Regions from separate parts of the Paenibacillus xylanilyticus genome, predicted to be linked through region 2. Evidence: a T-box and tRNA genes for the amino acid it is inferred to sense, from the RefSeq annotation. Region 2 holds a T-box; the other regions hold tRNA genes.

Evidence for each region. The T-box of region 2 lies ahead of ileS (isoleucine--tRNA ligase). A T-box ahead of a tRNA ligase gene usually reads a tRNA of that ligase, here a tRNA-Ile.
Region 1: it encodes a tRNA-Ile, which carries the amino acid that the T-box ahead of ileS (isoleucine--tRNA ligase) is inferred to sense. The anticodon was not compared.
Region 3: it encodes a tRNA-Ile, which carries the amino acid that the T-box ahead of ileS (isoleucine--tRNA ligase) is inferred to sense. The anticodon was not compared.

The regions. Positions count from the first base shown of each region.
Region 1 is NZ_CP044310.1:304,924-309,182, forward strand. It holds rRNA gene F4V51_RS01350 (23S ribosomal RNA) at 1-1,458, shown strand, start outside; rRNA gene rrf (5S ribosomal RNA) at 1,534-1,650, shown strand; tRNA gene F4V51_RS01360 (tRNA-Ile) at 1,690-1,766, shown strand; tRNA gene F4V51_RS01365 (tRNA-Ala) at 1,855-1,930, shown strand; tRNA gene F4V51_RS01370 (tRNA-Asn) at 1,932-2,007, shown strand; tRNA gene F4V51_RS01375 (tRNA-Glu) at 2,012-2,083, shown strand; tRNA gene F4V51_RS01380 (tRNA-Val) at 2,091-2,166, shown strand; tRNA gene F4V51_RS01385 (tRNA-Thr) at 2,172-2,247, shown strand; tRNA gene F4V51_RS01390 (tRNA-Asp) at 2,257-2,334, shown strand; tRNA gene F4V51_RS01395 (tRNA-Phe) at 2,468-2,540, shown strand; tRNA gene F4V51_RS01400 (tRNA-Tyr) at 2,553-2,638, shown strand; tRNA gene F4V51_RS01405 (tRNA-Lys) at 2,647-2,719, shown strand; tRNA gene F4V51_RS01410 (tRNA-Leu) at 2,731-2,811, shown strand; tRNA gene F4V51_RS01415 (tRNA-Gly) at 2,822-2,896, shown strand; tRNA gene F4V51_RS01420 (tRNA-Arg) at 2,905-2,981, shown strand; tRNA gene F4V51_RS01425 (tRNA-Leu) at 2,997-3,075, shown strand; tRNA gene F4V51_RS01430 (tRNA-Pro) at 3,084-3,157, shown strand; tRNA gene F4V51_RS01435 (tRNA-Gly) at 3,169-3,239, shown strand; gene iolD (3D-(3,5/4)-trihydroxycyclohexane-1,2-dione acylhydrolase (decyclizing)) at 3,557-4,259, shown strand, end outside.
Region 2 is NZ_CP044310.1:4,594,833-4,599,091, reverse strand. It holds gene F4V51_RS20465 (cell division protein SepF) at 1-104, shown strand, start outside; gene F4V51_RS20460 (YggT family protein) at 112-375, shown strand; gene F4V51_RS20455 (YlmH family RNA-binding protein) at 395-1,177, shown strand; gene F4V51_RS20450 (DivIVA domain-containing protein) at 1,423-1,932, shown strand; T-box leader at 1,991-2,280, shown strand; gene ileS (isoleucine--tRNA ligase) at 2,358-4,259, shown strand, end outside.
Region 3 is NZ_CP044310.1:340,361-344,619, forward strand. It holds rRNA gene F4V51_RS01600 (23S ribosomal RNA) at 1-2,119, shown strand, start outside; rRNA gene rrf (5S ribosomal RNA) at 2,195-2,311, shown strand; tRNA gene F4V51_RS01610 (tRNA-Ile) at 2,369-2,445, shown strand; tRNA gene F4V51_RS01615 (tRNA-Ala) at 2,534-2,609, shown strand; tRNA gene F4V51_RS01620 (tRNA-Asn) at 2,611-2,686, shown strand; tRNA gene F4V51_RS01625 (tRNA-Ser) at 2,690-2,781, shown strand; tRNA gene F4V51_RS01630 (tRNA-Glu) at 2,798-2,869, shown strand; tRNA gene F4V51_RS01635 (tRNA-Val) at 2,877-2,952, shown strand; tRNA gene F4V51_RS01640 (tRNA-Met) at 2,970-3,043, shown strand; tRNA gene F4V51_RS01645 (tRNA-Asp) at 3,071-3,148, shown strand; tRNA gene F4V51_RS01650 (tRNA-Thr) at 3,177-3,252, shown strand; tRNA gene F4V51_RS01655 (tRNA-His) at 3,339-3,414, shown strand; tRNA gene F4V51_RS01660 (tRNA-Gln) at 3,424-3,498, shown strand; tRNA gene F4V51_RS01665 (tRNA-Lys) at 3,508-3,583, shown strand; tRNA gene F4V51_RS01670 (tRNA-Leu) at 3,594-3,681, shown strand; tRNA gene F4V51_RS01675 (tRNA-Gly) at 3,690-3,764, shown strand; tRNA gene F4V51_RS01680 (tRNA-Arg) at 3,774-3,850, shown strand; tRNA gene F4V51_RS01685 (tRNA-Pro) at 3,867-3,940, shown strand; tRNA gene F4V51_RS01690 (tRNA-Gly) at 3,954-4,024, shown strand; gene F4V51_RS01695 (short chain dehydrogenase) at 4,173-4,259, shown strand, end outside.

The sequences.
Region 1 (4,259 bases), 2.2 Mb from region 2:
CGATGGGGGGACGCAGTAGGGTAGTGACGCAGACTGATGGATGTCTGTCCAAGCAGTAAGGCTGATGTGTAGGCAAATCCGCACATCTAAGGCTGAGCTGTGATGGGGAGTGAAAATTACAGTAGCGAAGGTCATGATCTCACACTGCCAAGAAAAGCCTCTAGCCAGATGAAGGTGCCCGTACCGCAAACCGACACAGGTAGGCGAGAAGAGAATTCTAAGGCGCGCGGAAGAACTCTCGTTAAGGAACTCGGCAAAATGACCCCGTAACTTCGGGAGAAGGGGTGCCCCGGTAGTGTGAATAGCACGAGGGGGCCGCAGTGAAAAGGCCCAAGCGACTGTTTAGCAAAAACACAGGTCTGTGCGAAGCCGTAAGGCGAAGTATACGGGCTGACGCCTGCCCGGTGCTGGAAGGTTAAGGGGAGCGGTTAGGAGTAATCCGAAGCTGTGAACCGAAGCCCCAGTAAACGGCGGCCGTAACTATAACGGTCCTAAGGTAGCGAAATTCCTTGTCAGGTAAATTCTGACCCGCACGAATGGCGTAACGACTTGGGCGCTGTCTCAACGAGAGATCCGGTGAAATTTTAATACCTGTGAAGATGCAGGTTACCCGCGACAAGACGGAAAGACCCCATGGAGCTTTACTGCAGCTTGATATTGAATTTGGGTACGATCTGTACAGGATAGGTGGGAGCCTTTGAAGCATGAGCGCCAGCTTGTGTGGAGGCACCGTTGGGATACCACCCTGATCGTATCTAGGTTCTAACCTGGTGCCCTTAGCGGGTACGGGGACAGTGTCAGGTGGGCAGTTTGACTGGGGCGGTCGCCTCCTAAAGAGTAACGGAGGCGCCCAAAGGTTCCCTCAGAATGGTTGGAAATCATTCGAAGAGTGCAAAGGCATAAGGGAGCTTGACTGCGAGACCTACAAGTCGAGCAGGGACGAAAGTCGGGCTTAGTGATCCGGTGGTACCGCATGGAAGGGCCATCGCTCAACGGATAAAAGCTACCCTGGGGATAACAGGCTTATCTCCCCCAAGAGTCCACATCGACGGGGAGGTTTGGCACCTCGATGTCGGCTCATCGCATCCTGGGGCTGAAGTAGGTCCCAAGGGTTGGGCTGTTCGCCCATTAAAGCGGTACGCGAGCTGGGTTCAGAACGTCGTGAGACAGTTCGGTCCCTATCTGTCGTGGGCGTAGGAAATTTGAGAGGAGCTGTCCTTAGTACGAGAGGACCGGGATGGACGTACCGCTGGTGTACCAGTTGTTCCGCCAGGAGCACCGCTGGGTAGCTATGTACGGACGGGATAAGCGCTGAAAGCATCTAAGCGTGAAGCCCCCCTCAAGATGAGATTTCCCAGTATGTAAGACCCCTTGAAGACGACGAGGTAGATAGGCTGGGGGTGGAAGTGCAGTAATGCATGGAGCTGACCAGTACTAATCGGTCGAGGGCTTATCCAAATTGCAGGTTTTAGTCGCAAGTTTCGTTTCGGATCTAGTTTTCAGAGAATGATCTCTGAGTGTATAGCAGCATCGTTTGGTGGCGATGGCGGAGGGGTTCCACACGTACCCATCCCGAACACGACCGTTAAGCCCTCTAGCGCCGATGGTACTTGGACCGAAGGGTCCTGGGAGAGTAGGACGCTGCCAAGCGAGACCCCACTGGGGTATTTTTTTTCGAGTTTTTGATAAGGGCCCTTAGCTCAGTTGGTTAGAGCGCACCTCTGATAAGGGTGAGGTCGGTGGTTCGAGTCCACCAGGGCCCACCATACAAGTTTTATGAAATTCACGGGGTCCCCGGAAAGTAATCGGAATAAACCTCGAAGCTATACTTCACTTTGTGGGGTAAACAAACATGGGGCCATAGCTCAGCTGGGAGAGCGCCTGCCTTGCAAGCAGGAGGTCAGCGGTTCGATCCCGCTTGGCTCCACCATTCCCTGATAGCTCAGTTGGTAGAGCACTCGACTGTTAATCGAGTTGTCACAGGTTCGAGTCCTGTTCGGGGAGCCATTAAGGCCCGTTGGTCAAGGGGTTAAGACACCTCCCTTTCACGGAGGTAACAGGGGTTCGAATCCCCTACGGGTCATAGATATGGAGGCTTAGCTCAGCTGGGAGAGCATCTGCCTTACAAGCAGAGGGTCGGGGGTTCGAGCCCCTCAGCCTCCACCATATATGCCGGTGTAGCTCAACTGGTAGAGCAACTGACTTGTAATCAGTAGGTTGGGGGTTCAAGTCCTCTCGCCGGCACCATTAATGCCTGGAACCGTGGTGTAGTTGGCCTAACATGCCTGCCTGTCACGCAGGAGATCGCGGGTTCGAATCCCGTCGGTTCCGCCATCTTTATTTTGCTTCAGGGATGAGAATCCGTTTTTGGGTTCGTCGGAGCATACACTTCGAGAGCATCAGCTTCGCAGTCTCGAACGAAGTGAGAGTATCCCGTCGGTTCCGCCATTAATCTAAAATTGAATAAGGCTCGGTAGCTCAGTCGGTAGAGCAGAGGACTGAAAATCCTCGTGTCGGCGGTTCGATTCCGTCCCGAGCCACCTTTTAATCCTGGAGGATTAGCGAAGTGGCCAAACGCATCAGACTGTAAATCTGCTCCCGTACGGGTTCGGTGGTTCGAATCCATCATCCTCCACCAGTTTTTATGAGTCATTAGCTCAGTTGGTAGAGCACCTGACTTTTAATCAGGGTGTCGAAGGTTCGAGCCCTTCATGACTCACTTTTATATATGCGCGTGTGGCGGAATTGGCAGACGCACTAGACTTAGGATCTAGCGTCTTTGACGTGGGGGTTCAAGTCCCTCCACGCGCATCCCTTATACGCGGACGTGGCTCAGCGGTAGAGCATCGCCTTGCCAAGGCGAGGGTCGCGGGTTCGATTCCCGTCGTCCGCTCCAATTATTTTGCGCCCTTAGCTCAGCTGGATAGAGCGTTTGACTACGAATCAAAAGGCCGGGAGTTCGAATCTCTCAGGGCGCGCCATTTATAACTTCATATGCCGGCGTGGCGGAATGGCAGACGCGCTCGACTCAAAATCGAGTGGGAAACCGTGGAGGTTCGAGTCCTCTCGCCGGTATAACATAACGGGATGTAGCTCAGCTTGGTAGAGCACCTGGTTTGGGACCAGGGGGTCGCATGTTCAAATCGTGTCATCCCGATATTATTTTACGCGGGTGTAGTTCAATGGTAGAACTTTAGCCTTCCAAGCTAATAGCGTGGGTTCGATTCCCATCACCCGCTTACTGATATAGAGAAAAAAGAGATGATCATGATCATCTCTTTTTTTGTGCTTTTAGAGTTTTCACAAGACGACATGCTCACTGGAATCACATCCTATTGAACTTGAACAAATACAATTCATCCTGTTGTGATATGTTGGTTGGAAGCGTATCGATCAGATTAGGCTTCAGTTTTTAATAAAACGCTTACAAAAATATCTTGCCTATTTAGCCATGATGTAATACTATACCAATTAAGCGCTTAACCTTTATGGGTAAGGCGCTTAAACTTAACGTAGATTAAGCGCTTTACCCGCGAAGGGAAAGGAGACGAAATCCATGACAACGATCCGGCTGACCATGGCCCAGGCACTGCTCCGCTATCTGGACCAGCAGTATATTTCCGTAGATGGTGTGGAGACCAAATTCGTGAAGGGTGTTATCGGTATTTTCGGACACGGTAATGTTACAGGAATAGGAGAGGCACTGGAACGCAGCCCAGGAAGTCTGACGTACATGCAAGGCAAAAATGAACAGGGTATGGTACACACTGCAGCCGCTTATGCCAAGCAGAAGAATCGCAGGCAAATATACGCGTGTACCACATCGATCGGCCCAGGTGCGTTGAATATGATTACCGCAGCTGCAACAGCGACCGTGAACCGGATTCCTGTGCTTCTGCTTCCTGGAGATAACTTTGCCACACGTGAACCGGATCCGGTTCTGCAACAGCTCGAAGTGAGCAGTGATTATACCATCTCGGCTACAGACCCATTTAAAGCGGTCAGCAAGTATTGGGATCGCATTGTACGACCTGAACAGTTAATGATTGCTGTAACACAGGCGATGCGTGTTCTCACGGATCCAGCGGAGACGGGAGCGGTCACGCTGGCACTGCCGCAGGATGTGCAGGCAGAGGCGTACGATTATCCGGAAGCGTTCTTCGCCCGCAAGGTGCATTACCTGGACCGCCGGCCTCCGGTCCAGGCAGCCATTGAACGGGCCGCGGAACAGCTGGCCCGCGGAAGGAAGCCGCTGCTGG
Region 2 (4,259 bases):
TTGGCGGCAACATTTTTCTCTGTACGCCGGATACCGTTGAAATTCAAGGCGCAATTACGGAAATACTGGCTGACAGCGAGCAAGATTACAACAGAATGAGGTGAGCCGCTTTTGTATCAACTTCAAGTCGTCGTGTTTTACCTGTTTGAGATTTATTTCTACATGATTATTGGATATGTATTGATGTCGTGGCTTCCGAACGCGCGGGAGAGCGTCATTGGTGAGTGGCTTGCCAAATTGGTGGAACCCTATCTGAGTCCTTTCAGACGTTTCATTCCGCCTTTGTTCGGTATGCTGGACATCTCACCAATCGTTGCGTTAATTACTCTTCAACTGGCGAGATCAGGTTTGCTCTCGATCATCAGCTACTTCTGATAGGGTAGGGTGAACATAGATGAGTGGTGAAATTTACGAACATTTTAGCCATGATGAGCGTGACTTCGTGGATAAAGCCTCGGATTGGGTGGAACGCGCTGGCAAGCTTCATGATATGAAGCTAACGGACTTTCTTGACCCAAGACAGGCCTTTATATTGCAAACGCTTGTCAATCGTCGCAATGACGTCCAGATTCGTCTGGACGGAGGCTACGAGGCAGCTGAACGCAAACGTGCGCTGATTGCACCAGATTATCGGTATCTCGCTGATGAAGATATGGGTATGCAGGTGCTTAGCATTACGTCAGATGATCAGAAAATTACAGAGCTGGAGCACGGGGACTACATGGGAGCCTTGCTCGGGCTTGGACTGAAACGCGGCAAGATCGGAGATATCCAAGTGCTGGATGACGGATGCCACACCGTGGTGGCAGCGGAGACCGGCGCTTTTTTATCGCTTCAATTGAACCAGGTTCATCGGGTTCATGTGTTTACAGAGCTGCTTCCTCTGCATGAGATGAAGTGGTCGGAGAGCAAACTGGATACGATGGATATCACTGTTGCATCCTTGCGTCTGGACGGAATTTGTGCGGATGTGTACCGACTGAGTCGCAGTAAAGTTCTAGTTCCCATCAAAGCGGGCCGATGCCGGGTAAATTGGAAAGTCGAGGAAGATCCGTCCAAAGCTCTGAAAGCCGGGGACGTGGTCTCCATTCAAGGTTTTGGCCGTTTCAAGGTGCTGGAACAGGATGGGATGACCAAAAAGGGACGTTGTCGTGTAAAAATCGGCAAATTTGCTTAGCGGCATTGCAGGAAAACCCGTTTTCTTGTCGAAATGTTTAAGATAAAGGTGTAAAAAACATTCGCTGTTTCCGATATACATTGAAGTGCAAAGTCGATATAACTGTATTGGAATCAGAACGTCGATTCTGCAAGTGCAAGTCGTTCATGCTGTTATATGACTTCTTGCATACGACCCTTTGGGTGATACCCATGTGCTGCAAACCTTCTCGGAACGGGAAGGAACTTTAACAGGAGGTGGACAGCATGCCATTAACGCCGCTGGACATACATAACAAGGAATTTTCCCGACGCTTGCGCGGGTATGACGAGGATGAAGTCAATGAATTCCTGGATCAAGTCATCAAAGATTACGAAGGCGTCATTCGCGAGAACAAAGAGCTGAGCAATCAGTTGCTGTCCGTTCAGGAGAAACTGGATCATTTTGCCACAATTGAAGAAACGCTCAGCAAAACGATTATCATAGCGCAGGAAGCAGCCGACGATGTGAAGAACAATGCGAAGAAGGAAGCACAGCTCATTGTGAAGGAAGCAGAGAAAAATGCTGACCGGATCGTGAACGAGTCCTTGGCGAAATCCCGCAAGATTGCTTTGGAAGTGGAGGAACTGAAGAAGCAGGCTTCGATCTACCGGGCCCGTTTCCGTACGCTTGTTGAAGCACAGCTCGAACTGCTGTCTCAGGATGGATGGGAAGCATTGGAGAGTCGCGAACAGGAAGTCCGTGATCGTGAACGGGAAATGAAGGAAATTTATTAGTCTGCCTGCCCGGTTGACTTTTGACTCTAAAGAGGCTATAACTATATTCATAATGAATAATGATTCCATGACGGGTTCAAGTACGTTATGATCTCATCCCTCAGAGAGTTGGCGTTTGGTGCAAGCCAATGGATGAGTTATAGCCGAATATCTCCCCGGAGAAGTGACGCTGAAGCGGTGATGCATGGCCGTGCGTAAGCGAAACCGTAAGCCGAACGTTATATCGGCACCCTGCTGTAGTGAAGCGGGGCACAAGTGCTGTTAATGACAAAGCATACCCATTGGATTGGATATGGTTTGTGATGAACAGAATTAGGGTGGTAACGCGAGCACAACCTCGTCCCTTTCCAGGGATGGGGTTTTTTTGTGTCCAAAAATGTGAATTGTGGACGGCCCACAATCCAATTATTGAAAGGAAGATCATGATGCAAAGAGTGGATGTCAAAGAAAAAGCACGCGCTAGAGAACTACGCATGCTAAACAAGTGGAAAACTGAGAATACGTTTAAGAAATCAATCGAGAATCGTGAAGGCAAACCGAATTTCGTGTTTTACGAAGGACCGCCAACGGCAAACGGCAAGCCGCATATCGGTCACGTGCTGGGACGCGTTATTAAGGACTTTGTAGGACGTTACAATACGATGAAAGGTTACCGTGTCGTTCGTAAAGCTGGCTGGGATACACATGGATTGCCTGTCGAACTTGGTGTACAGAAGAAGCTCGGCATTTCCCATAAGTGGGAGATCGAAGATTACGGCGTGGAAAAATTCATCAACGAATGTAAAGCGAGCGTATTTGAATATGAACAGCAATGGCGTGATCTGACAGAAGGTATTGCGTACTGGACAGATATGGATAACCCGTACATCACGCTGGACAACAATTACATTGAGAGTGTATGGAATATCCTTGCTACGATTCATGAAAAAGGACTTCTCTACCGCGGACATCGGGTGAGTCCGTACTGTCCATCTTGTCAGACTACCCTGAGTTCCCATGAAGTTGCCCAAGGGTACAAGGATGTCAAAGACCTTAGTGCCACTGCCAAATTTAAGCTGGATGACAGCGGCGAATTTGTGCTTGCCTGGACGACTACACCTTGGACACTGCCTTCACACGTTGCACTCGCGGTTAATCCGGACATGGATTATTCTCGTGTACGCCAGGGCGAAGAAGTATATATCATGGCAACTAATCTCGTGGAAAAAGTCATGAAGGACTCGAAAGGCGAATATGAAGTTATCGGTGCACTGAAAGGCTCTGATTTAGTTGGTAAAACGTATGATCCTCCATTCAACTACGTGCAGGCTGAAAAAACGAACGTCATTTTGGGTGCGAGCTATGTAACGGATGCAAGTGGTACAGGGATTGTACACATGGCTCCAGCACATGGTGAGGACGATTACCGCGTATGCCGTGAGCATGGCATCAGCTTTGTTAACATGGTGGACCTTGAAGGTAAATTTGTGGCACAGGTTACGGATTTTGCGGGACGCTTCGTTAAGGATTGCGATATTGACATCGTGAGAAGTCTGTCCGAGAAAGGCCGCCTGTTTAGCAAAGAGAAATATGAGCACAGCTACCCATTCTGCTGGCGTTGTGATACACCGCTTCTCTACTATGCAATGGACAGCTGGTTTATCCAAACCACAGCGATCAAGGATCAACTGATTGCAAACAACAGTGAAGTGGAGTGGTACCCAGGCCACGTTCGTGAAGGACGTTTCGGAAAATTCCTGGAGGATTTGGTGGATTGGAACATCAGCCGTGATCGCTACTGGGGAACACCGCTGAACATCTGGGTATGTGAAGAAACTGGCGAACAGTTCGCTCCGCACAGCATCGCTGAGCTGCGTGCACGTGCCGTTGGAGATGTACCAGAGAACCTGGAACTGCATAAACCATACGTAGACGAAGTCAAAGTACTCAGCTCCTGTGGCAAATATGAAATGAAACGTACTCCGGAAGTGATTGATGTCTGGTTTGACAGTGGTTCCATGCCATTTGCCCAGCAGCACTATCCGTTTGAAAATAAAGAAACATTTGAACAGCAATACCCTGCGGATATGATCTGCGAAGGGATTGACCAAACACGTGGCTGGTTCTACAGCTTGCTGGCTGTATCTACTCTTTTGACTGGCAAAGCACCTTACAAGGCGGTTATGGCAACAGGTCACGTATTGGATGAGAACGGACAGAAGATGTCGAAATCCAAAGGCAATGTTATTGATCCATGGGAAGTCATTGAAGAATATGGTACAGATGCGTTCCGTTGGGCCCTGTTGTCTGACAGTGCACCGTGGAACAGCAAACGTTTCTCCAAAGGC
Region 3 (4,259 bases), 2.2 Mb from region 2:
GGGATGAGGTGGGGGTAGCGGAGAAATTCCAATCGAACTCGGAGATAGCTGGTTCTCCCCGAAATAGCTTTAGGGCTAGCCTCGGAAAACAGAGTCGTGGAGGTAGAGCACTGATTGGGTGCGGGGCCCGCAAGGGTTACCAAGCTCAGTCAAACTCCGAATGCCATAGACTTACTTCCGGGAGTCAGACAGTGAGTGCTAAGATCCATTGTCAAAAGGGAAACAGCCCAGACCATCAGCTAAGGTCCCCAAGTGTGTGTTAAGTGGGAAAGGATGTGGAGTTGCACAGACAACCAGGATGTTGGCTTAGAAGCAGCCACCATTGAAAGAGTGCGTAATAGCTCACTGGTCGAGTGACTCTGCGCCGAAAATGTAACGGGGCTAAACACACCACCGAAGCTATGGCTTGATCTTATGATCAGGGGTAGGGGAGCGTTGTATAAGGGTTGAAGGTGTACCGTAAGGAGCGCTGGACATTATACAAGTGAGAATGCCGGTATGAGTAACGAAAAGATCAGTGAGAATCTGATCCGCCGAAAGCCTAAGGGTTCCTGAGGAAGGCTCGTCCGCTCAGGGTAAGTCGGGACCTAAGGCGAGGCCGAAAGGCGTAGTCGAAGGACAACAGGTCGAAATTCCTGTACCACCGTAAATCGTTACGAGCGATGGGGGGACGCAGTAGGGTAGTGACGCAGACTGATGGATGTCTGTCCAAGCAGTGAGGCTGATGTGTAGGCAAATCCGCACATCGTAAGGCTGAGCTGTGATGGGGAGTGAAAATTACAGTAGCGAAGGTCATGATCTCACACTGCCAAGAAAAGCCTCTAGCCAGATGAAGGTGCCCGTACCGCAAACCGACACAGGTAGGCGAGAAGAGAATTCTAAGGCGCGCGGAAGAACTCTCGTTAAGGAACTCGGCAAAATGACCCCGTAACTTCGGGAGAAGGGGTGCCCCGGTAGTGTGAATAGCACGAGGGGGCCGCAGTGAAAAGGCCCAAGCGACTGTTTAGCAAAAACACAGGTCTGTGCGAAGCCGTAAGGCGAAGTATACGGGCTGACGCCTGCCCGGTGCTGGAAGGTTAAGGGGAGCGGTTAGGAGCAATCCGAAGCTGTGAACCGAAGCCCCAGTAAACGGCGGCCGTAACTATAACGGTCCTAAGGTAGCGAAATTCCTTGTCAGGTAAATTCTGACCCGCACGAATGGCGTAACGACTTGGGCGCTGTCTCAACGAGAGATCCGGTGAAATTTTAATACCTGTGAAGATGCAGGTTACCCGCGACAAGACGGAAAGACCCCATGGAGCTTTACTGCAGCTTGATATTGAATTTGGGTACGATCTGTACAGGATAGGTGGGAGCCTTTGAAGCATGAGCGCCAGCTTGTGTGGAGGCACCGTTGGGATACCACCCTGATCGTATCTAGGTTCTAACCTGGTGCCCTTAGCGGGTACGGGGACAGTGTCAGGTGGGCAGTTTGACTGGGGCGGTCGCCTCCTAAAGAGTAACGGAGGCGCCCAAAGGTTCCCTCAGAATGGTTGGAAATCATTCGAAGAGTGCAAAGGCATAAGGGAGCTTGACTGCGAGACCTACAAGTCGAGCAGGGACGAAAGTCGGGCTTAGTGATCCGGTGGTACCGCATGGAAGGGCCATCGCTCAACGGATAAAAGCTACCCTGGGGATAACAGGCTTATCTCCCCCAAGAGTCCACATCGACGGGGAGGTTTGGCACCTCGATGTCGGCTCATCGCATCCTGGGGCTGAAGTAGGTCCCAAGGGTTGGGCTGTTCGCCCATTAAAGCGGTACGCGAGCTGGGTTCAGAACGTCGTGAGACAGTTCGGTCCCTATCTGTCGTGGGCGTAGGAAATTTGAGAGGAGCTGTCCTTAGTACGAGAGGACCGGGATGGACGTACCGCTGGTGTACCAGTTGTTCCGCCAGGAGCACCGCTGGGTAGCTATGTACGGACGGGATAAGCGCTGAAAGCATCTAAGCGTGAAGCCCCCCTCAAGATGAGATTTCCCAGTATGTAAGACCCCTTGAAGACGACGAGGTAGATAGGCTGGGGGTGGAAGTGCAGTAATGCATGGAGCTGACCAGTACTAATCGGTCGAGGGCTTATCCAAATCGCAGGTTCTAGTCGCAAGTTTCGTTTCGGATCTAGTTTTCAGAGAATGATCTCTGAGTGTATAGTAGCATCGTTTGGTGGCGATGGCGGAGGGGTTCCACACGTACCCATCCCGAACACGACCGTTAAGCCCTCTAGCGCCGATGGTACTTGGACCGAAGGGTCCTGGGAGAGTAGGACGCTGCCAAGCGATTCCCTTTGGGGTATTTTTTTTGCCCCCCTCGTAAAGGAAAAGGGATTTATATACGGGCCCTTAGCTCAGTTGGTTAGAGCGCACCTCTGATAAGGGTGAGGTCGGTGGTTCGAGTCCACCAGGGCCCACCATACAAGTTTTATGAAATTCACGGGGTCCCCGGAAAGTAATCGGAATAAACCTCGAAGCTATACTTCACTTTGTGAGGTAAACAAACATGGGGCCATAGCTCAGCTGGGAGAGCGCCTGCCTTGCAAGCAGGAGGTCAGCGGTTCGATCCCGCTTGGCTCCACCATTCCCTGATAGCTCAGTTGGTAGAGCACTCGACTGTTAATCGAGTTGTCACAGGTTCGAGTCCTGTTCGGGGAGCCATATGGAGAGGTGTCCGAGTTGGCCGAAGGAGCACGATTGGAAATCGTGTAGGCGCCACAAGCGTCTCGAGGGTTCGAATCCCTCTCTCTCCGCCAGAAGATTTTTTAGTAAGGCCCGTTGGTCAAGGGGTTAAGACACCTCCCTTTCACGGAGGTAACAGGGGTTCGAATCCCCTACGGGTCATAGATATGGAGGCTTAGCTCAGCTGGGAGAGCATCTGCCTTACAAGCAGAGGGTCGGGGGTTCGAGCCCCTCAGCCTCCACCATATAACTTTTATAACGACGCGGGGTGGAGCAGCCCGGTAGCTCGTCGGGCTCATAACCCGAAGGCCGCAGGTTCAAATCCTGCCCCCGCAATTATACTTTCCTAACAGAAAGTGATCTGGAACCGTGGTGTAGTTGGCCTAACATGCCTGCCTGTCACGCAGGAGATCGCGGGTTCGAATCCCGTCGGTTCCGCCATTTTAATAAATTCCACACTTTACACCGTGCCGGTGTAGCTCAACTGGTAGAGCAACTGACTTGTAATCAGTAGGTTGGGGGTTCAAGTCCTCTCGCCGGCACCATTTAATACCTTCACATCTTAATCTATAATAGAATGTATATTATAGACAAGGATGGGAATACTGAGATACTCTCAGGTTGAATTATGGCGATCGTGGCGAAGTGGTTAACGCACCGGTTTGTGGATCCGGCATTCGGGGGTTCAATTCCCCTCGATCGCCCCATGATTTTATTGGGGATTAGCCAAGCGGTAAGGCAACGGACTTTGACTCCGTCATGCATAGGTTCAAATCCTATATCCCCAGCCATTTTATTAAGAGTCATTAGCTCAGTTGGTAGAGCACCTGACTTTTAATCAGGGTGTCGAAGGTTCGAGCCCTTCATGACTCACCATTTATATTTTGCGGTCGTGGCGGAATTGGCAGACGCGCACGGTTCAGGTCCGTGTGGGCTAACCCCCCGTGGAGGTTCGAGTCCTCTCGACCGCACCATATATTCTGCGGACGTGGCTCAGCGGTAGAGCATCGCCTTGCCAAGGCGAGGGTCGCGGGTTCGATTCCCGTCGTCCGCTCCAATAATATATGCGCCCTTAGCTCAGCTGGATAGAGCGTTTGACTACGAATCAAAAGGCCGGGAGTTCGAATCTCTCAGGGCGCGCCATTATTTCCATTAATATCGGGATGTAGCTCAGCTTGGTAGAGCACCTGGTTTGGGACCAGGGGGTCGCATGTTCAAATCGTGTCATCCCGATTTTTATGATTATGCGGGTGTAGTTCAATGGTAGAACTTTAGCCTTCCAAGCTAATAGCGTGGGTTCGATTCCCATCACCCGCTTACAGTAAGCCTCTTGCCTTGTGCAGGAGGTTTTTTTTATTTTTGTATTTATAATCTCATATGTACCTCATCTTATATGAACAGCTCAGAGTATAGTAACTTGCTCTTGCCGAATGATTTTGTTTAAATAGGTAGATAGAGGCATATTATGGGTGAAAATGGTTCGGACTTAAAGAGGAGGAATCGTGTGAAAAGAGCTCTTGTTATTGGAGGACATGGAACGTTAGGAAAGGCG